Regions from separate parts of the Modestobacter sp. VKM Ac-2978 genome, predicted to be linked through region 2. Evidence: riboswitches for the same ligand, from Rfam matches in the RefSeq annotation. Region 2 holds a riboswitch; each other region holds the start of a gene.
What was found. Region 2 has a riboswitch for cyclic di-AMP ahead of O2W53_RS12985 (transglycosylase SLT domain-containing protein). Riboswitches for the same ligand answer to the same signal wherever they lie in the genome.
Positions count from the first base shown of each region.

Region 1 (4,999 bases), 250 kb from region 2:
GGGTGGCGGTGATCGGCACCGGGCACCTGTCCCTGGAGCTGGGCGGGCCGCGGCAGTTCGGCGAGCACGGGCCGGACCCGGAGTTCGACCGCAAGGCCGTCGAGTGGATCGCCAGCGGGGACATCGAGGGGTGCCTGGCCGAGGTCTCCCTGGAGTCCCTGCACCACCCGGGCAACGCCACCCACGGGTTCATGGACTTCATGCTGATGATGGGCGTGGCCGGCGAGGGCGCGAAGGCCGACCACGTCGACACCCTGGACCTGTTCCACACCATGGAGGCGTACTTCACCTGGTACCCCAACGGGGTCCCGAGCGCGGGGGTGTCGGCATGAGCAAGTACCTGCTGGACAAGTTCCTGTTCACCGTCGACCGCGACCCCGAGCTGACCGAGCGCTACCGGGAGGACCCGGCCGGCACGGTCACCTGGTGGGAGGCCGAGATGGCCAACACCGTCCTCAACTGCATCCCCGCCGAGAAGACCACCTGGCTGGCCTTCACCGACGAGGAGCGGCGGGCGCTGGCCGAGCACGACCACGTCGCGCTGTTCCAGATGGGCGCGCACCCGTTCCTGACGCTCACCTTGTTCATCGCGCTGTTCGAACGCGACCACGGGCCGATGGAGTACCAGCGCGCCTACGGGAAGGCGATGGAGCACATCTCCATGCCCTATCCCGACATCGCGACCTGAGCCGGTGCGCGCCGCCGTCCTGACCTCGCCGGGCGAGCCGCCCGCCCTGGCCGACCACCCGGACCCGGTGCCCGGCGAGGGCCGGACCCTGGTCCGGGTGACCGCCGCCCCGGTCGTGCCGCTGGACCTGCTCTGCGCCTCCGGGACGTCGTACTTCGGCCGCCCGGCCGTGCCCTACGTGCCCGGCGTGCAGGGGGTGGGGGTCGTGGAGTCGTCGGCGGCGCTGACACCCGGCACCCGGGTCTGGTTCGCCACCTCGGCGGGGATGAGCCCGGGCGACGGCAGCCTGGGTGAGCTCTGCGCCGTGCCGGACGCCGACGTCGTCCCGCTCGCCGGCGACCTGCCCGACCCGGTCGTGGCGGCGCTGGGCCTGTCGGCGGTCGCCGGCTGGATGGCCCTGACCTGGCGCGGCCGGTTGCAGCCGGGGGAGCGGGTGCTGGTGCTCGGCGCCGGGGGCGCGGTCGGCCAGGCCGCGCTGGGGGCCGCCCGCGCGCTGGGGGCCGGGCGGGTGGTCGGGGTGTGCCGGTCGCCGTCCGCGGCCGAGCGTGCCCGCCGGGCCGGCGCCGAGGACGTCGTCCTCACCGGGGACGGCGGCGACCTGGCTGCGCGGATCCGGCAGACGGTCGGCTCGGACGTCGACCTCGTCGTCGACCCGGTGTTCGGCGCCGTGGCGGCGGCCGCGTGCTCGGTGCTGGCGCCCGGCGGGCGGCTGGTCAACCTGGGTGGCGCGGCCGGGGACGCCGCCGAGTTCTCCTCCGCCGTGCTGCGCAGTCGGAGCATCGACGTGCTCGGGTACACCAACAACGCGCTCACCGGCGAGCAGCGGGCCGCCGCGCTGACCGCGGTGCTGCGGCACGCCGCGGCCGGGCAGCTCCGGGTGGAGCACGCCGTCCTCCCGCTGGCGCGGGTCGAGGAGGCCTGGGCGGCCACCGCCGCCGGGGGCGGGAGCCGGTCCGTCGTCGAGCTGTCGGCGCGCTGACCGGACACCGCCGGTGGTGACGGATGGGACGCGCGTGTCCGGAGAGTGACGCGACCACCGTCACCCGATGAAATGCCAGCAACCGATTGTCACGACTACATAACGCCGTTAGGTTGGCCGGGTCCAGTCGGTCGCCACGTCCCCACCCGGGGAGCCCGACCGGACGCCGCCGAGTCGCCCTCCGGGGCGAGCCGGGGACCCACCGCACCACTGGGGTGAATCCCGCGCCCGGACCACCGTCCGGGCCGGGTAGGGCTGCTTCCCGCCCGAACCCGTCAGCTGACCTGGTAGGCGGCACTCGGAAGACACCTGTACGGAGCACTCCTGCCCATGCGCGCCCGCACCACCACCTCTGCCGCCACCGGCCGACGCCGTCCGCCGGCCGGCATCCGCCGCCCCGGGCTCTACCTGGGCATCGCGGCGGCCGGGGCCGTCCTGGTCAACGTCGTCATCGGCGTCGGCCCAGCGGCCCAGGCCGACCCCGTGGCGTCCCAGCCGGTGAGCGTCGCCGAGCAGCTGGGGCTGGCCGCCGAGTCCGGCGCCGTCGACGGGACCGAGGACCTCCGGCCGCTCGAGGAGCTGGCAGCCAGCCGGGCCACCCGGGAGGCCGAGCAGACCGCCGCCCAGCAGGCCCAGGCCGCGGCCGACCAGGCCGTGCTCGACCAGCAGGCAGCGGAGGCGGAGGCAGCACGCCTCGCCGCCGAGGCCGCGGCCGCCGCGGAGGCCGAGGCCGCTCGGGTCGCCGCCGAGGCCGCCGCTGCAGCCGAGGTCGAGGCCGAGGCGCAGGCAGCCGCCGCTGCTCCGGCACGGGCCGGGACCGCGGCCAAGCCCGCCGCCGCGGCGGCCGCGAGCCCCGGCACCGCGGTGACCGCGATCGCCAAGATCAACAATTCCGCCGGACCGATCAAGCCGCAGGCGCAGGCTGCCGCGAACGCCGTGGTCAGCAACGTGCCCGGCGCCGGCTCGATCACCCTGGGCGGCACCCGGCCCAGCGCTGCCGACCCGCACGGTCACCCGTCGGGGCTGGCGGTGGACTACATGGTCATGTCCAACGCCGCCCTCGGCGACGCGATCGTCGCCTACCACGTCGCCAACTGGGCCGAGCTCGGCGTGGACTACATCATCTGGGAGCAGCGGATGCTCTCCTCGCCCGGTGGCTCCTGGAAGCAGATGGAGGACCGGGGCAGCGTGACGGCGAACCACTTCGACCACCCGCACGTCAACTACCGCTAGGGAGCCGGTCGGCAACGGCCGCCCCGAGGGCGGCTTACGGGACACGGCGGTGGCTGGCCGCTCGGGTTCGTTCACTGATGGGTGACGATCAGTGCCGATGGCAAACGCCGCTGCCAGGCTGGCCGTCGTGACCAGCCGGGATGTCGTCGTAGAGCTACGCCCCCTCCCGCTCGCGCGTGCAGTGAGTGGCATTGCTCTGGTGGCGGCCATCCTCCTCATACCTCTCGCCCTCACCGCCGATCTTCCGGTGTGGTTCGCGGCCGCGTTGATCGCCGTGGCGGTGGGGGGCGGCGCGTACGCCGCAGTCGGAACTCTGAGCCACGCCTCCGCGCTGGCTGACGGTCGGCTGGAGGTCCGGAACCGGCTGAGCACCCGCCGATTGCAGCGCGCGGACATCGAGCGAGTGTCCTTGGCTTGGACGATGGGGGTTGGGTCGAACCGCCGACTCGTAGTGCACCTGAAGGACGGAGCCACCGTGCCGCTTGCAGCGACCGAGACTCTGCCGCTACCCGGGCAGCGTCGGGCGCTGGAGGAACAGTCGGCGGAACTGCTGCACTGGCTGCGCGACCACCGCTCCCAGTAGACGCTGGGCCGCCGTGTCCATCGGTGTCCCTCGTGGGCCGCTCAGGGACATCCAGTCGGCTAGCCGTGAGGGCGGCCTTAGGGCGACCCTCGGGTCATGCCGTACCACGAGTCGCCAGGCGCCGCCGTACGCCGGCGCCGCATGCCAAGAGCCTCGGAGACTCGTCGGTGCCTGAGAACGTCCGCCCCGACCAGGTCGGCCAAGGATTACAGCCGGTCACGCTTCCCTACGCTCGATCTGCACGCCGGATGGATGAATGGTGCGCGTGACGGCCGGTCCTCCCGCCTGGCCGTCATGTAGCGGGATTACCTTCGTCCCGCCAGTGGCCATTCAGCGCCCACAATACGACGACCCTCTGAGTCAGGTCCTGGCTCGGAGGGTCGTCGCACGCCAGGAGAATTCCTTACCAAGCACCAGTTCGCAGGGCTACTTCTGGCGAGCCTGCACCGCTTGAACTCCGAGGCCCACGCTGCCGCTGAAAAGTTGGATGGTAACTAGCAGCACGATAATCCACCTGACGGCCGAAGTGTCGGGCCAAATCTCAGCCAGGACTAATAGGGATGCCAGGACGACAGCAGTTCCGGGCAGGATAAAGGGGCCGCACAGTACGTAGAAGCGCGCCATCGGGAGGTGTGTTGCTTGACTGACCACATATAGTCCGCCAGCTAGGAAGACCAGCGCGACGGTGGTGGCGACGGAGTAGAAGTCGGGATGTTGCATCAGACCGGGCTGATCACGACAGCACGGCCCACAACTGCCGTTCGGTGTTGCATGCTTTCTGTAGTGGTGACCGTCGAGCTGACAGGAATCACTCTCGGGTCGGCCGCAACCCGCGAGTCAACAAGTGCAATGACGGCATCTCGAACCTCCGCTATCGCGCGCACTTCTTCGGCGCGATTGGAGATCGGCTGGATCCACTTCTCGATGCGCGACACATACGACTCGTGCAGGAAGATGGGGGCTGGATCCTCCCTGTCGATGGTTCCCCAGTGCTCCGGCGGCATCAACCGGAACTTGCCTGAAGGTCCCGGAAACTCGCTCGCGGCGTTCGGCTCAATCCATCCCTGTTGCAGGACGGTCGGGTCGACATCGCCTTGGTATCCGCAAATTTCGCGCGAAGCACCCACCCACATGAACCGGACAGTGTGAAGGTCCTCGTCAGACAGGCTCTTACGCCGTCGCAGTTCGTCATCAATTTTGGCCCGCTCGGCCGCCAAGGACTGCCACTGACGACTCAGAGACAAGGCAGGTTCGTCATTCGCTGCGTCGGGTGGCAGTGCGCGAAGTCCACTTGTGACGACAGCAAGGCGACTCTCCAGGTCGCTAATCGCGGTGGTCACCCGAGAGGTGCGTTCATTCTCGGAGGAGTTCCGCTCATTGATCTCGGACGCGCTTTTCCGAGTCGCCGGGTTGTCACCGCGGAAACTTCGAATGTTTACACGATTATGCGTTGGCGGCAACGCTGGCGTATTTCCTCTAACTGGCGGTAGCTGGAATCTCGGCCTGCCATAGATGC
Region 1 covers NZ_JAPVBP010000004.1:171,915-176,913, reverse strand. Annotated here, with positions in the region: gene O2W53_RS11850 (extradiol ring-cleavage dioxygenase) at 1-332, shown strand, start outside; gene O2W53_RS11845 (hypothetical protein) at 329-688, shown strand; gene O2W53_RS11840 (quinone oxidoreductase family protein) at 693-1,667, shown strand; cyclic di-AMP (ydaO/yuaA leader) riboswitch at 1,825-1,976, shown strand; gene O2W53_RS11835 (hypothetical protein) at 1,998-2,900, shown strand; gene O2W53_RS11830 (PH domain-containing protein) at 2,998-3,483, shown strand; gene O2W53_RS11825 (hypothetical protein) at 4,203-4,999, opposite strand, start outside.
Region 1: another riboswitch for cyclic di-AMP. It lies ahead of O2W53_RS11835 (hypothetical protein); the one in region 2 lies ahead of O2W53_RS12985 (transglycosylase SLT domain-containing protein).

Region 2 (4,999 bases):
CTGGGCAGCATCACGTCCTCGGGCAGCTCGACGCTGTCGGGCTTGGTGCGGCCCATCATCATCTCCTGGCCGTGCACACCCAGGCTCTCCCAGGTGGCGCTGTCGTGCCGCCACACCTGGTAGAGCACGATGCTCGCCCCCGCGCCCGGCTCGCCCGCCGGAACCGCCGCGACCTCGGCGGCGGTCAGCAGCGACGGGTTCTCGGTGCCGTCGACGAAACCGGTCAGGTCCCGGTCGTGCCGGTACAGCCAACCGGTGACCTCCGCGCCCACCCAGGCGACCCCGGCCAGGGCGGCGAGCACGGCGCGCGCGTTGTCGAACACCGCGGTCCGGTCGCCCCCGGCGACCCAGACCCAGGCGTCGTGCTGGGTCGCCGGCATCCGGTAGCGGCCGGCGCCGACGAGGTCCTCGGTCCAGCTCGCGGCGTCCGCCGGGGCGTCGTCCGGGGCGACCTCGGCCCACAGCTCCGGCCGGAGGCCGACCACCACGTTCACCCCACCGGTGGAGGAGAGCGGAGCGATGAGCCCGGCCACCCCGCGGACCAGGTCCGCCGCGGAGCAGCCGGGCTCGAGGTCGAGCTCCAGATAGCAGTGCTCGGGGGTGCCGAGGGCGAAGATGCCCGGCTGCGTCGTCACGCCGCCCACCCTGCCCGACCGGCACGACCCGGCGTCAGCTGGTCGGCGGCTCGTCCTTGCCGGCCTCCTCGAGGGCGTCGGCCTCCTCCTTGGTCTTGTGCACGGCCTTGTCGGCGTGCTCCGGCGGGCCGTAGACCGTGTAGAGCACCAGCGGGTTCACGCCGGTGTTCAGGAAGTTGTGCTTCTTGCCGGCGGGGACGACGACGAGGTCACCCTGGGCGACGTTCTTCTTCTGCCCGCCCACGACGGCCTGACCGGTGCCGCTGACGAAGGTGAGGATCTGGTCGATCTCCTCGTGCACCTCCTCGCCGATCTCCCCACCCGGCGGGATCGTCATGATCACCAGCTGGGTGTGCTCGCCGGTCCACAGCACCCGACGGAAGTCGGCGCTCTCCTCGGCGACGGTGGCGATGGTGAAGTGCTCCATGGCTGCCGTTCCTCCTCTGATCCAGTAGCTCCTGCCGGCGTGTGCCGGCTCATGATCAGTGAAGAGCAGCGCGGCCTCCGGCGCGATCCGAGCCCGCTGGCCGGGCGACACGGGCCGGACGGGCCCTCCGCCCCTGCCGTCCACCGGGCGGGTAGGAGAAGCTGTGTCGGTGCCGGGTACCGGCAGAGCACACGCACACGAGCACAGGAGACGGCGTTGACGCAGCAGCCAGGAGACCAGCCGGAGAACGCAGCCCTCGCGGCCGAGCGGGATGAGGCGGCCACCGAGCTCGCCGCGGTCGAGGGTGAGGTGTCGACCCGCGCCGTGGTCGCGGGGGGCGTCGTCGTCGGGCACGACGGCTCGGACTGCGCGCAGGAGGCGCTGCAGTGGGCAGCCGGGCTGGCCGAGCGCGCCTCCTGGCCGCTGCACGTCGTCCGCGGTTGGCGGATCGCCACCGCGCCGCAGCCGGCCAGCTGGGAGCCGGGCTACGTGCCGCCCATCGGCGAGTACGAGCAGGCGGTGCAGGCCGACCTGGAGGCCGACGTCCGGGCCGTGCTGGGCGCTGAGCGGGCCGGCGGGGTCACCTGCCACGTGGTGCACGCGGCCCCGGTGCGCTCACTGATCGAGGCCGCCCAGGACGCCGACCTCCTCGTCGTCGGTGCCCGCGGGCGGGGCGGCTTCGCCGGCCTGCTGCTCGGCTCGGTCAGCGACCAGGTCACCCGGCACGCCCCGTGCCCGGTCACCGTCGTGCGCAGCCAGCGCAAGGACTGACCCGCGTGGCGGTCCCGCACCCCGTCCCACCGGCCTTCCTGCGGGCGCACACCCGGCTGGACCGCCCGTCGCTCGTCCCCGAGGTGCAGTTGCACGTCGCCGACGACGTCGTCGCGCTCTGGGAGGCGATGGAGACCGAGGGCGGCGGCGCCGGCGAGGACCCGCCGTTCTGGGCCGCGGCCTGGCCCGGCGGCCAGGCGCTGGCCCGGCACGTGCTGGACCACCCGGAGCTCGTCGCCGGCCGCCGGGTGCTCGACCTGGGGGCCGGCAGCGGCCTGGTCGCCGTCGCCGCCGTGCTGGCCGGGGCGAGCGGGGTGCTGGCCAGCGACGTCGACCCGTACTCGCACGCGGCGGTCGGGCTCAACGCCGAGGTGAACGGGGTCACCGGCATCGACGTGGTCGGCGACGTGCTGGACGAGGAGCTGCCGGCGATCGACGTCGTCCTGGCCGGCGACGTCTGCTACGACCGCGAGATGACCGCCCGGGTGCTGCCCTTCCTCGGTGCGGCCTGGCTGCGCGGGGCCACCGTGCTGCTGGGCGACCCCGGGCGCGCGTATGTCCCGAAGGAGGGCCTGCTCGCGCAGGCGGAGTACGACGTGCCCGACGCCGCCGGGGGCGCGGTGCGCCGGACGACGGTGTGGCGGCTCCCCTGAACCTGCGCCGTCCCACCGGCCCCAGCTGTCACTCTGCTCCGACCGCGCCCCACCGACGGGTGCGAGCCGTGGCACATGGCGACGAAAGACGGCCCCGGGCATTGTCACGGCCGGGTCACGGCCTCTACCTTGGCCAGGTCCGGTCGGACGTCTCGTCCCCACCCGGGGAGCCCGCACCGGATGCCGCCGAGTCGCTGCCCGCAGCGAACCGGGGACCCACCGCACCACTGGGGTGAATCCCGCCCGGGCAACCGCCCGGCCGGGTAGGGCCGCTTCCCGCCCGAACCCGTCAGCTGACTCGGTAGGCGGCCACGGAAGACCCACGGAGCCCTTCTCTTCATGTCCCGTCGCACCACCGCGTCCTCGTCGGACGAGCAGCTGCCCACCACCGAGGTGCTCCCACTGCTCTCGACCGGTGACGCCCCGACCGCCCGGCAGACCCGTCGGCGCCAGCCCCCCGGTGGGCTGGGTCGACCGACGCTGTATCTGAGCGTCGCCGCCGCCGGCGCGATCCTGGTCAACGTCCTCGTCGGCGGTGAGCCGGACGCCCGGGCCGAGGCCGCCGTCGAGCCCGCCGGCGTCGCCGCCCAGCTGGACCTGAGCTCGCAGCAGACCGCGACCGCCCTCGTCGACGGGCGGCTGACCGACCGGCTCGGCCAGCTGGCCGCCAACCGCAGCCAGCGCGAGGCCGAGCAGGTCGCCGCCGCCCAGGCGCAGGCCGCCGCCGACCAGGCCGTGCTGGACGCCCAGGCCGCCGAGGCGGCGCAGCTGGCCGCCGAGGCCCAGGCCGCAGAGGAGGCCCGGATCGCCGCCGAGGCCCAGGCCGCCGCCGAGGCCGAGGCCGCGGAGGAGGCGGCCGCCGCTCAGCGGGCCGCCGCCCGCGCGCCCGCGCCGGCCGCCCCCGCTCCCGCCCGGGCGCCGGCGGCCCCGGCCGCCTCGTCCGGCTCGGGCTCGTTCCAGGACTACGCCCTCGGCAAGCTCGGCGGTGACCAGGCGGAGTTCTCCTGCCTGGAGAGCCTCTGGGGCAAGGAGAGCGGCTGGAACCCGAACGCCCAGAACCCGACCAGCACCGCCTACGGCATTCCGCAGTTCCTGGACTCCACCTGGAAGAGCACCGGGATCGCCAAGACCTCCGACGGCTACCGGCAGATCGACGCCGGGCTGATCTACATCAACAACCGCTACGGCTCGCCGTGCGGCGCGTGGTCGCACTCGAAGGCCACCGGCTGGTACTGAGCCACGGGTGTGACGCAGCGCGGCCCGGGTCCGGCTGGACCCGGGCCTCGCTGCGTCCGGGCCCCCGCGCGGGTGGCCCTCCTGTGCGCCGGCGCGGGACCATCGGGGAGGATCGAGGGGTTCGACCACCGAGACGAGGAGAGCGCTGACCCGTGGGCAAGCACCGCGCACCCGAGGGCGCCGCGACGGACTTCGACGCCGCCACCAGCGCCCTGACGGACGTCACCGGCGACTACACCATCGACGTCACGCACACCCGGATCGGCGTCCGGGCTCGGCACGCCATGGTGACCACCGTGCGGGGTGCCTTCACCGACTTCTCCGGCACCGCCCACCTGGACACCGCGACGCCGGCGGCCAGCAGCGTCCAGCTGCGGATCGCCACCGCGAGCATCGACACGGGCACCCCGGACCGGGACGCGCACCTGCGCTCGGCCGACTTCCTCGACATCGAGCAGCACCCCGAGATGGTGTTCGTCTCCACGTCGGTCGAGCAGGTCGACCGGGACGTCTACCGGGTCACCGGCGACCTCACGATCAAGGCGGTCACCCAGCCGGTCTCGATCGACTTCACGCTCACCGGCTCGGCGCTGGACCCGTTCGGCAACATGCGGGTGGGCTTCGAGGGTGCGCTGGCGATCAAGCGCAGCGAGTGGGACCTGACCTGGAACGCGGTCCTCGACACCGGCGGCGTGCTGGTCAGCGACCGGATCCAGGTGGAGTTCGACGTCTCGGCGATCAAGGACGCCTGACCGGCGCGCTGTGTCCCAGGCCACCCCCGGCCGCTAGGGTGGCACTCAGTGCCACGTGGCGCGCCGGTGGACCGGCCGGCTCCGCGACGGCAAACCCCGGCGACGACGGCGTTGCCCGGGACGAGGCGAGCAGCAGGGGGTCCGCAGGTGGCGAACGCGTGGTTCGAATCGGTGGCGGAGGCGCAGCGGCGCGCGAAGCGGCGGTTGCCCAAGGGCGTCTACGGGGCGCTGGTGGCCGGCTCCGAGCGCGGGCTCACGGCGGAGGACAACCTCGCCGCCTTCGCCGAGCTCGGGTTCGCCCCGCACACCGCCGGGTTGAGCAACGAGCGGCAGCTGGGCACCACGATCATGGGCCAGCAGGTGTCCATGCCGATCATGATCAGCCCGACCGGCGTGCAGGCGGTCGACCCCGAGGGCGAGGTCGCCGTGGCCCGTGCCGCCGCTTCCCGGGGCGTGGCGATGGGGTTGTCCTCCTTCGCCAGCAAGCCGATCGAGGAGGTCGTGGCGGCCAACCCGCAGACCTTC
Region 2 covers NZ_JAPVBP010000004.1:420,221-425,219, reverse strand. Annotated here, with positions in the region: gene O2W53_RS13005 (Dyp-type peroxidase) at 1-635, opposite strand, end outside; gene O2W53_RS13000 (cupin domain-containing protein) at 670-1,062, opposite strand; gene O2W53_RS12995 (universal stress protein) at 1,279-1,833, shown strand; gene O2W53_RS12990 (class I SAM-dependent methyltransferase) at 1,839-2,486, shown strand; cyclic di-AMP (ydaO/yuaA leader) riboswitch at 2,661-2,809, shown strand; gene O2W53_RS12985 (transglycosylase SLT domain-containing protein) at 2,826-3,722, shown strand; gene O2W53_RS12980 (YceI family protein) at 3,875-4,474, shown strand; gene mftD (pre-mycofactocin synthase MftD) at 4,622-4,999, shown strand, end outside.

Region 3 (4,999 bases), on a different contig from region 2:
GTGGAACGTGGCCTGGCGCATCTTCTGCCACCCGTTCGCTGCCTTCCAGCAGTCCGACGCCGACGCGACCAGTCACGAGAGGATCCAGGCGGCCCAGCTGAGAGCCGCGCTGTTGCGGTACCCCGGCGATGCGTCGCTCGCGGACCTGGTCGACGAGATGCGGACCCGGAGCCGGCGGTTCGACACGCTGTGGCGGGCACCGCGACCGGTGGAGGCCTACGAGAGCAGCGCGACGTTCACCCAGTCCGACGGGGACTCCGTCTCGCTCGTCGGGAACCTGATCGCCATCCCCGGTGACGACCTGTCGGCCGTCCTGCTGACCGCGGCGCCGGGTTCGCGTGACGAGGCCCGACTGGCGGAGGTGCTCAGTGCCGCCGATGGGCAGGCGGTCATCAAGGTGGGCCAGTCCGGCCCGGGCTGATCGCGCCGGGACCAGCGACGTCGGGTGACGTCTCAACGCTCGTGAGCCTGGTCCGCGACGGTGGCAAGGTCGTCAGCACCACCGGAGACCTGCAGGTCGAGGTCACCCGCCGCATCCCGCTGACCGAACTGCCCGCGCTGCACGCCGAAGCCGCCGCCGGCCCATCGAGGGCAAGGTCGTCGTCGAGCCGGCCTGAGCCCGCGCCACTGCCCGTGCTCTTGTGCTTCCCGGGCCGTCGGGCTGGGGGCTGGGTGTGGTCGACTGGAGTTGCTGCCTCGCGTGCCGATGTGGCTGGTGTCCCCTGCGGGACGTACACCGATGAGGGGATGTGGACATGGAGCACCTGCGCCGATTGCAGATCGAGCGGCCCGTGGTCTTCTGGGTCGTCATGCTGGCGGGCTTCTTCGTGGCCTTCCAGCTGCTGTTGTTCGTGGCGGCGCTGCTGCTGGGTCCGTTCGGGCTGCCGGCCTGGGCGCCCATCGCGGTGGTGCTGGCCGGTCTGGTCTTCGTCGCGCGACGGCAGCAGCGCTGACCCGACCGCCGGGCCGGGACGACGTGCCCGGCCGGGCGGCTGCGGTCAGAAGGAGACCGGGAGCTCCTCGACGCCGTGGACGAAGGACAGCCCGCGCCAGGGGAGCTGCTCCTCGGGAACGGCGAGCGCGAGGTCCGGGAAGCGGCGGAACAGCGCCGGGAGCGCGATGCGGAGTTCCAGGCGCGCGAGTTCAGCGCCGACGCAGCGGTGCACCCCGTGGCCGAACGCCAGGTGACCGCCGGCGGGGGACCGGGTCGGCTGGAACTGGTCGGGCTGCGGGCCGGCCCAGGCCGGGTCGCGGTCGGCCCCGCTGAGGGAGACGGCGACGAGGTCGCCCTGCTGGATCGGGCAGCCGGCCAGCTCCAGGTCCTGCTTGGCGAACCGCGGGAAGGCCACCTGGACCACCGACAGGTAGCGCAGCAGCTCCTCCACCAGGCCGTCGATCTCGGCCGGTGAGCCCCCTCGGACGATGGCGGCATGGGCGGGGTCGCGCAGCAGCACCATGGTGCCCAGGGAGATGGAGCTGGCGGTGGTCTCGTACCCGCCGGTGACGATCCCGTCGACGAGGCCCGCGAGGTCGTCGTCGGAGATGCCGTCGCCCTCGGCCAGGAGGATCCGCCCGATCAAGCCGTCCCCGGGCGCCGTCCGCTGCCGCGCCACCACGTCGAGGAGGATCCGCTTCTGCTCCGACACCGCACCGAGCGCCGCGGCCACACCCCCCGTGGCGTCGAAGCGCTGGGTGCCCAGCCGGACGAAGGCCTCGTGGTCGGCGTCGTCCAGCCCCAGCAGCCCGCAGATCACGTCCATCGGGACCCGCCAGGAGACGTGCTCGGCCAGGTCTGCCGGCGATCCGGCGGCGGCGAGCTCGTCCAGCCGGCGGGTGACGATCGCCTCGACCGTGGGCTCCAGCCGGTCCAGCCGGCGCCGGGTGAACTCCGGGGCCACGAGCTTGCGCAGCCGGGTGTGCAGCGGCGGGTCGGTGAAACCGAGGCCGCCGACGTCTGCTGTCGACCCCGGTCCGGCGTCGCCGAACAGGTGCCGGATGTCGTTGCTGTAGGAGTCGCGGTCGGCGAGGACGGCGCGGGCCTGCTCGTAACCGGTGACCAGGTGCGCCGCGAGACCCATGGGCAGGTCGAGCCGCTCCACCGGACAGCGGGCGCGCAGCTCGGCGAGCTCCGGCACCGGGTCCACCCCGCGCCGCAGCAGGGGCAGTCGAGCGCTCTCCGGGAAGAAGGTCAGCTCGGTGAGGTCGATGCCCTTCTTGCGGATCCGTCGCTCCACGATGCGGCCGAGCCACGCCTGGGCCACGGCCCGCGCGCTGCGCTGGCGCCGCGGCCACCCGCCCGACCTCCGCGTCACCGGTCGGGCGGCCAGGGCGGCGGTCCGCCGCACGCGGCGACGCCTGGACCCGGGTGGTGTTGAGAAGTCGGTCGTGGACATGATCCCTCGTCGTCATCCGGGCACCGGCGCGACGTCGAGCCACGCCGAGCCCACCGGGGGAGCGACACCCGACCGGCGCCGGGTGCTGATCGTGCGACGTCCGCCGTGCGACGACGTCGTGGGACCTGGATCGGATCACGGGCCTCGCGCGGTCGCCGTCGACTGTGCCCGCACCGTGGCGGGCCATCCGTGGCGGTGGGCTCTGCCCCGACCATCCCACGCGGACGGTCGGACACCGTCGGCGGCCCTCGGCGGCGGAGACGCACCGTGCCCCCCTGCCCGCGGTACGGGCAGGGGGGCACGGTGTCCGCCCTGGTGGAGCGAGGCCGGGCGGGTCAGCCCGCCTGGTAGTTCACGTGCGGGTGGTCCATGTGGTTGGCCGTGGCGCTGCCGCGATCGGCCATGGGGCTCCACGAGCCGGTCGGCGACATGAGGATGCGCTGCTGCCAGATGATGTAGTCCACGCCGAGGGCGTCCCAGTTGGCGATGTGGTACTCGACGATCGCGTTCCCGAGCGCGGTGTCGGACATGACCATGTAGTCCAGGGCCAGCCCGGAGGGGTGGCCGTTCGGGTCGGTCGCGCTGCCGCGCGTCCCACCGATGGTGATGCCGGCGGCGCCGGGGACGTCGCGCACGACGGCGTCCGCGGCGGCCGCGGCCCGCGGCTGCACGGGCCCGGCGGTGTTGGTGATGTGGGCGGCCGCCGTGGACTGCGAGGCGACGGCCACCACCGGAGCCGGAGCCGGTGTCGGGGCGGGAGTCGGTGCCGGGGCGGGTGCCGGGGCGGGAGCCGGTGCGGGAGCCGGTGCCGGGGCGGGAGCCGGGGCGGGAGCCGGTGCGGGGGCAGGTGCCGGGGCGGGTGCGGGTGCCGGGGCGGGAGCCGGTGCCGGGGCGGGTGCGGGTGCCGGGGCGGGCGCCGGGACCGGCGCCGGAGCAGCAGCAGGTGCCGGTGCTGCGTCCTCGGCGCCGAGGAGGAACCGCACCTGCCCCGGGGTGAGCGCCGCGCGGTCCTCGCCGAAGGCGCCGATGTTGCGCTGGTAGAGGTCCCGCCAGGACTGCCCGTGGGCCCCCGCGAGCGCGGCGAACGGGTCGCCCTGCTCGGCGGTGTGCCGGTCTTCCTGGGTCGCGGTGACCGAGGGCGCCGGGCTGGTGGTGTGGGCCTGCGCCGGGGAGCTGAGGACGCCCAGCGTGACGACGGAGACGCCGGCCACGACGGGGAGGCCGACGAGGACGTCCCGCGTGCGGACGAAGCGAGACGAGCTGTTCTTGGGCATGGTGATCTCCGATCACCGCCTGAGGGGTTAGCTGTCGGGTTCGGGCGATCGGTGCCCGGCCGGCGATGCCGGCTTCACCCCGAGGCGCGCCATCCGATGGATCGGCGCGCCGTGTGCGGTGGGTTCCCCACCCCTGCCCTGAAGGTCCTGGATGGCGGCCGGCAGGCAGGGTTGGGCGGACCGGCGCCACGCCCACGAAGTCGGCGTGACCGGAACGTTATGTACCCGCAATGGGGCTGTCTTCGTGACGGTCGTCACGCCATCGGCGTGCCGTCGGCGGCACGCCGTCCGGTGGCGGGACGCGCCGGCCGACTCGCCGCCGTAGTGCCGGACAGCGGGCCCGGGGCGCCGTCCGCGCGAGAGTGGGGAAGGCCACGACCCGCTCGTGGTCGGCAGCCGTGACTTCACGTCGACGCTCCGTAGCCTGCAGGGGATGAACCCCACGACCCGGAACCGCAGCCGGCGGTTCCCCCGCCTGCCGGACCGGGCGCGCAAGGCGATCTCCGGGTCCGGGCCGCCGACGGCACCGCTGGCGCTGCGCGCCCAGCCCAGCCGGGTCGACGCGGACACCGCGCGCTCGGCGCTCGGCCTCGCCTTGCGCATCGGGGAGTCGATGCTGGCGGTCGGGGCCTCGGCGGCCGACGTGACCGCCACCGTGCTGCGCGTGGCCGCGGGCTACGGGCTGACCGACTGCCAGGTCGACATCACGTTCACCTCGCTGACGATCAGCTACGACCCGGACGACGTCCCACCGCTCATGCTGATGCGGATCGTGCGCCCGCGGGGGCTGGACTACACCCGGCTCCAGGGCATCACCGACCTGGCGGCGGAGATCAAGACAGCCGGCCTGGGCCTGGAGGAGGCGCACCGTCAGCTGGACGACGTGCTGTCGGCGCCGCACCCCTACCGCCGCTCGATCCACGCGCTCGGCTGGTCGGGTGTGGCCGGTTGCGTCGCCTTCCTGCTCGGCGGGGACTGGCTGGTGGCGCTGGTCGCGGCGCTCACCACGGCCGCCATCGAGCAGACGATGCGAGCCCTCGACCGGCGTGGGCTGCCGATGTTCTTCCAGCAGGCACTCGGCGCCGCGGTGGCCACCGGAGCGGCCGTCCTCCTCATCGTCTCCGAGGTCGAGGTCCGCACCTCGCTGGTGGTCGCCGCAGGGATCGTGGTGCTCCTGGCCGGCCTCTCCTTCGTGGGTGCGGCCGAGGACGCGATCAACGGCTTCCCGGTCACCGCCGCGGCGCGCGCCTTCGAGGTGCTCACCTTGACGACCGGCATCGTCGTCGGCATCGCCGCCGTGCTGGACCTGGCGCAGCGGGCGGGTGTCCCGCT
Region 3 covers NZ_JAPVBP010000012.1:34,818-39,816, forward strand. Annotated here, with positions in the region: gene O2W53_RS22990 (helix-turn-helix domain-containing protein) at 1-421, shown strand, start outside; gene O2W53_RS22995 (hypothetical protein) at 756-953, shown strand; gene O2W53_RS23000 (cytochrome P450) at 999-2,261, opposite strand; gene O2W53_RS23005 (hypothetical protein) at 2,729-3,667, opposite strand; cyclic di-AMP (ydaO/yuaA leader) riboswitch at 3,669-3,784, opposite strand; gene O2W53_RS23010 (threonine/serine ThrE exporter family protein) at 4,101-4,999, shown strand, end outside.
Region 3: another riboswitch for cyclic di-AMP. It lies ahead of O2W53_RS23005 (hypothetical protein); the one in region 2 lies ahead of O2W53_RS12985 (transglycosylase SLT domain-containing protein).

Region 4 (4,999 bases), on a different contig from region 2:
CTGGTGCGGGTCATGCTGGGTCTCCTGTCTGAGGGATGTGGGCATGCGTGCAGGACCCCGGGACAGCGGGAGCTGTCGGGGTGCAGCTGCTCGGCCTAGATCCGCAGGAGACAGAGAGCGGAGAGGGTGGGTGGTCGAGGCTGCCTCGACCACCCGGTGGGCCAGCGGGAAGGTGTGGGCGAGCCGCGGACGGGCGGGATCGCCACGCCTCGGCGGAGCACTACGGCCCTGAGAACCATCAGCCCCGCGAGCAGGACGGCGAGGCACACCGCCAGGACGTGGGCGTCGTGCCACGGGGCCGGCAGGCCGCTGGACCCGGTGGCACCGTCGGCGTCTGCCTCTGGTGTGGCGGCACCGTGCCCGTGGTCGGGCATCGCACCTGCGACGGGGCCCAGATGGACGGACGCTGCCGGTACACCAACCGCGGCAGCCGCACCGACCGATGTGGACCCGTGCCGCTGGGCCGAGCCCGCGGCCACGCACTGCACCCCGTGCATGGCGAAGACGGCGGCCAACAGCAACAGCGCCGCCCAGAGCCGTGCCACCGGGACCACCTCCCCACACGACGGTACGACGGCCTGGCTGGCGCGCCCGAGAGGGCTGTCGGCCCCTTGGTCGGAACGCTGGCCCCGATGCCGGTCCGCCCCCTGCTCGGTCGCATCTCGCGCCAGGGTTCCCGCGCGGGTCATCCCCCGAAGCCGACCCCGACGGACCCCAGGGGAAGTGACACCCGGGCGCTCCCCCACGCTGATCATGACCGCACCACGGCGCGAAGTGCCCCCTGCAGCGACTGCTCGGCGGCGCTGACCGCCCAGCGGGGTCACCGAACGAGGTTCGAGGCCTGTCGAGGTCAGCCGCAGCTTCCGCCCAACGGCAGGCCGCGGGCGGCCAGCCACGGAACCGGGTTGCTGCGGTTCTGGTAGAGCCCACCCAGATGCACTTCGAAGTGCAGGTGCGGGCCGGTGGACTGACCCGTGTTGCCCACCAGCGCGATCTGCTGCCCAGCGGACACCTGCTGTCCCGCGTCGACCGAGTAGCTGTCGATGTGCCCGTAGAGGGTGATCGAGCCGTCCTCATGCTCCAGGTAGACGGCCAGCCCGAAGCCGGATGCGGGGCCGGCCTGGAGCACCACGCCGGCTTCGGGCGCATAGATCGGTGTGCCGATCGGGGCGGCGATGTCCACGCCGTGGTGCATGGTCCCCCAGCGGGCGCCATAGCAGGAGGTCACCCGCCCCGACGTCGGGATCCCGGCGCCGGAAGTCGACCGCTCACCTCCCCGGGAAGCCGCACCGTCCAGCCGTTCCGCCAGTAGTGCATCGACATCGCCACTGCTCGGTTGCTCCGTCGGTACCGCAGTGACATCGCTGCCGGCCGGCTGTTCCATCGACCCCGCAGCAGCATCGCCGCCGAGCGTGACCACCCGCTCCCGCGCCTCCTGCAACTGCTGCTCCAACGCGGCCCTGTCCCCCACGGCGGCGTCGTAGGTCTGCTGCGCCGCGGCGAGCTCGTCGTTGGCGACCCGTTCAGCCTCCGCGGCGGATGCGGCGGCCGCATCGCGGGCAACCACGGCGGCCTTCGCCGCCTCGGTGGCCGCCTGCTGCTGGCGCTGGACGACCTCGAGCTCGTCCAGTCGCTCGCCCCGGTCATCACCCAGCAGCTCCAGCGTGGCGGCTCGTTGGAGGACTTCCTCGGGGCTGCCTGCGGCGAAGAAGGCCGAGGCACTGCCGTAGGCGTCAGCGCCCATGTAGCTCTGCCGGGCCAGTGCGACGACGTCGGCTCGGGCCTGCCCGACTGCTGCCTGCGCAGCCGTCAGCTCGGCCTCCCGGGCATCGGCCTCCTGCCGGGCTGTGAGCAGCGCAGCCTGGGCGACCAGGCTCCGATCGGCGACCGCCTCAGCCTCCACCGTCAGCCGCCGCAGGGTCTCCTCTGCCGCCACCACCGACGCCTCGACGCTGGCCAGCGCGGCCTCGGCCCCGGCGAGTCCGGGTTGGCCTGCCGGGGCCGGCGGGGGCTCAGGTGCGGCGTGGGCTGCCGGACCGGTGAGCACCAGCAGCAGGGCAGCACCGGCGGCCAGCGTCGGCGCAGTGACCGCGGCGCGCCATCGGGCGCGGCGGCGTGGGTGGACAGGGTGCTGCAAGACGGTGTCGTGCGACGTCGCCAACGCGGCGAGCTCCGTTCTCCCTCACCGTCTACCGAGTTAGCTGACGGGTTCGGGCCGGAGACAGCCCTACTCGCTGCGGCGCACTGGCCACGTGAGATTCACCCCAGGGAACGATGGGTCCCCGGTCTGCCACCGCGCGAGCGGTGGCAGTTCGACGGGGTCTGCGCGAGGACCTCTGGGCGAGATCGGGGCTCGGGCGGACCGGCCGAGACGCTACAACGAACCCCGATGAACGTCACAATCCAGTAACAGCAGCCAACCATCGCGGCCGGCCGCACCATCCGGGGCCAGTACATGTGCAGGCGCCACAGGCGGCCGATCACGCGGACGCCGCAACCACGGCATGCAGGTCTTCATGGAGAACGAGGGCGAACTGGCGCTGCGCCTGCTCACCACCCGCGCCGCCGACTTCCAGGCGCGGCTGCTGGGCCGGGTCCGTGCGCTCCTCGCCGAGGCCCTCGACGCCGGCAAGATGTGCAGCGACATCCCGCTCGACGACCTCGGCTACGTCGTCGTCCGCATCATGGAGTCCTACGTCTACCTGACCCTCATCACCGGCGAACAGCCCGATCCCGACCGCGCCGGCCGCGTCCTGCACGCACTCCTGCCGCTGCCTGACTGATCCGGTGGTCGAGCGTTGCACCTGCCGGGGTGGACCTGGACCCCGGCCGACCGGACGGACCCATGGCCTCGGCCATGCGCGCAGTCCAGATCACCGAATCGGTGGCCCGAGCTCCTGAACGTCGTCGGCCATCGTCTTCGATGCCGTCCTCGCCTGGAACCGCATGTGAGAGACATGCCCTAGCTGTCACCGACGTCCTGGCTGGGTACAGCTAGAACGGCGGTGGCGTGGCACTCAACATGCGTCACCGAGATCGCCGGCGACGACCCCGGTGCGTCGGTGCCGGTCGCGGAAGCGCCCGGGGGCTTCGTCGTGGGCACGGCTGAAGGCCCGGCTGAACGCGTGCACGGAGGCATAACCCACGGCTCGTGCGATGGACTGCTGCGGTTCGTCGGTATCGCGCAGGCGAGCGGCCGCCAGGTCCATCCGCCAGCGCAGCAGGTAGGCGGTGGGGCTCATGTCCAGGGCGGCGGTGAACCGCCGCGCCAGGGTCGCTCGGGACACTGCGATGCCGGTTGCCAGGTTCTCCGCCGTCCAGGCCCGCTCCGGTGCCTGGTGGATCAACGTCAGGGCGGCGCTCACGACCGGGTCACCCAGCCCAGCCAGCCAGGACCCCGGCTGGGTCGCCGTCTGCGCTGCTGCCCAGGCCCGCAGCGACTGCACGAGCAGCACGTCGATCATCCTGTCCAGCAGGACCGAGGAGGCCATCCCGGGCTCGGTGAGCTCACGGCCCAGGATGCGCACGGTGTCCTGAAGGTGGCCGGCCCCCGCACCCGCTCCCACGTGGACGACGTCGGGTAGCGCGGTGAGCACGCGAGTTCGTGCCCCGGGGTCCTGGAGGTAGTGGACCGTGACGATGCGGGTGTCCACCGGCCCGATCCCCAGCCGGACCACGTCCCCGACCTCGCGGGCTCGAGCAGCGGCGGCACGGTCGCACGATGCCGCGGAGGCCCACGGTCGGCTGGTCAGCTCGTGCACGGTCCCCGGAGGCAGCAGGACGACGTCCCCGGACTCCAGCCGCCGTGGCGGGCGCGAGGAGGTGGTCAGCCACGCGGATCCCTCGGTGACCGCGTGCACCGCCGCTCCGGGGTACCGGTCCAGGCGCACTCCCCAGCTGCCGGCGGCGCCGCTGGCCTCGATGCGGGTGCCGATCGAGCCGGTCACGCCGGCGACCCGCAACAGGTCGGCGAGCAGGTCCACGCAGCAACTGTACGTGCGCCGCGGCGGACGACCGGTGCTGTTCCGGGCCGGGTGAGTCAGACGGGCACGCTGTTGAGCTCGTGGGACAACGACGGCTGCCCTGCCCGTGCCTAGCGTCGACGGTGGTCGCGGAACACCCCGACTGATCGCCGACCATCGGAGCCACACGTGCAGCAGTTGGGGTCTGCGGGACCGACGAACAGGGTTCCGCTGTCCGTCCTGGACTTCGGGCAGCTGTCCGCCGGACAGACCAGCGCCGAGGCCCTGGCTGACACCACGCGGCTCGCCGAGCGCGCCGACGAGCTGGGGTACAAGCGGTTCTGGGTCTCCGAGCACCACGCCACCCCGTGGCTGGCCTCCACCTCCCCCTCGGTGCTCCTCGCCCACCTCGCCGCCCGGACAGCGCGGATCCGGGTCGGCTCCGGCGGTGTCATGCTGTCCAACCACCCACCGCTGGTGGTGGCTGAGCAGTTCGCGCTGTTGGAGGCGCTGCACCCCGGACGCGTGGACCTGGGCCTCGGACGGGCGCCCGGCGCGGACCCGGTGACCGCGGCAGCGCTCCGGCGTTCACCCGCAGGGCTCGGCGGCGAGGACTTCGCCCACCAGGTGGACGAGGTCCAGGCGATGCTCGGGGTGAGGGCACCCGCGCAGGCCGCCCCGTCGCGGGCGCACCACCCGATCAGTCCGACGCCACGCGCCGTCGGCGCACCCGTCATGTGGTTGTTGGGCTCCTCCGTGTACAGCGCCCAGTTGGCCGCTTCGCTGGGCCTGCCGTTCTGTTTCGCCGGACACAACGGCGTACCTGCCGCAGCGGTGGCCGGCGTCCTGGACCTGTACCGGAGCTCGTTCCGCGACGACGTGGACACCGGCGCCCACCCGCATGCCATGGTCAGCGTCAGCGTGCTGGCCGCGCGCACCCAGCACGAGGTCGTGCGACTCGCCCGGCCGGGCCGCCTGCAGCGCTTCGCCGAGCGGACCGGGCGCGCGGTGACACCGTTCCTCAGCCCCCATGACGC
Region 4 covers NZ_JAPVBP010000012.1:21,293-26,291, reverse strand. Annotated here, with positions in the region: gene O2W53_RS22955 (DUF305 domain-containing protein) at 1-14, opposite strand, end outside; gene O2W53_RS24015 (DUF6153 family protein) at 96-689, opposite strand; gene O2W53_RS22950 (peptidoglycan DD-metalloendopeptidase family protein) at 851-2,047, opposite strand; cyclic di-AMP (ydaO/yuaA leader) riboswitch at 2,173-2,328, opposite strand; gene O2W53_RS22945 (QsdR family transcriptional regulator) at 2,505-2,783, shown strand; gene O2W53_RS22940 (AraC family transcriptional regulator) at 3,018-3,983, opposite strand; gene O2W53_RS22935 (LLM class flavin-dependent oxidoreductase) at 4,152-4,999, shown strand, end outside.
Region 4: another riboswitch for cyclic di-AMP. It lies ahead of O2W53_RS22950 (peptidoglycan DD-metalloendopeptidase family protein); the one in region 2 lies ahead of O2W53_RS12985 (transglycosylase SLT domain-containing protein).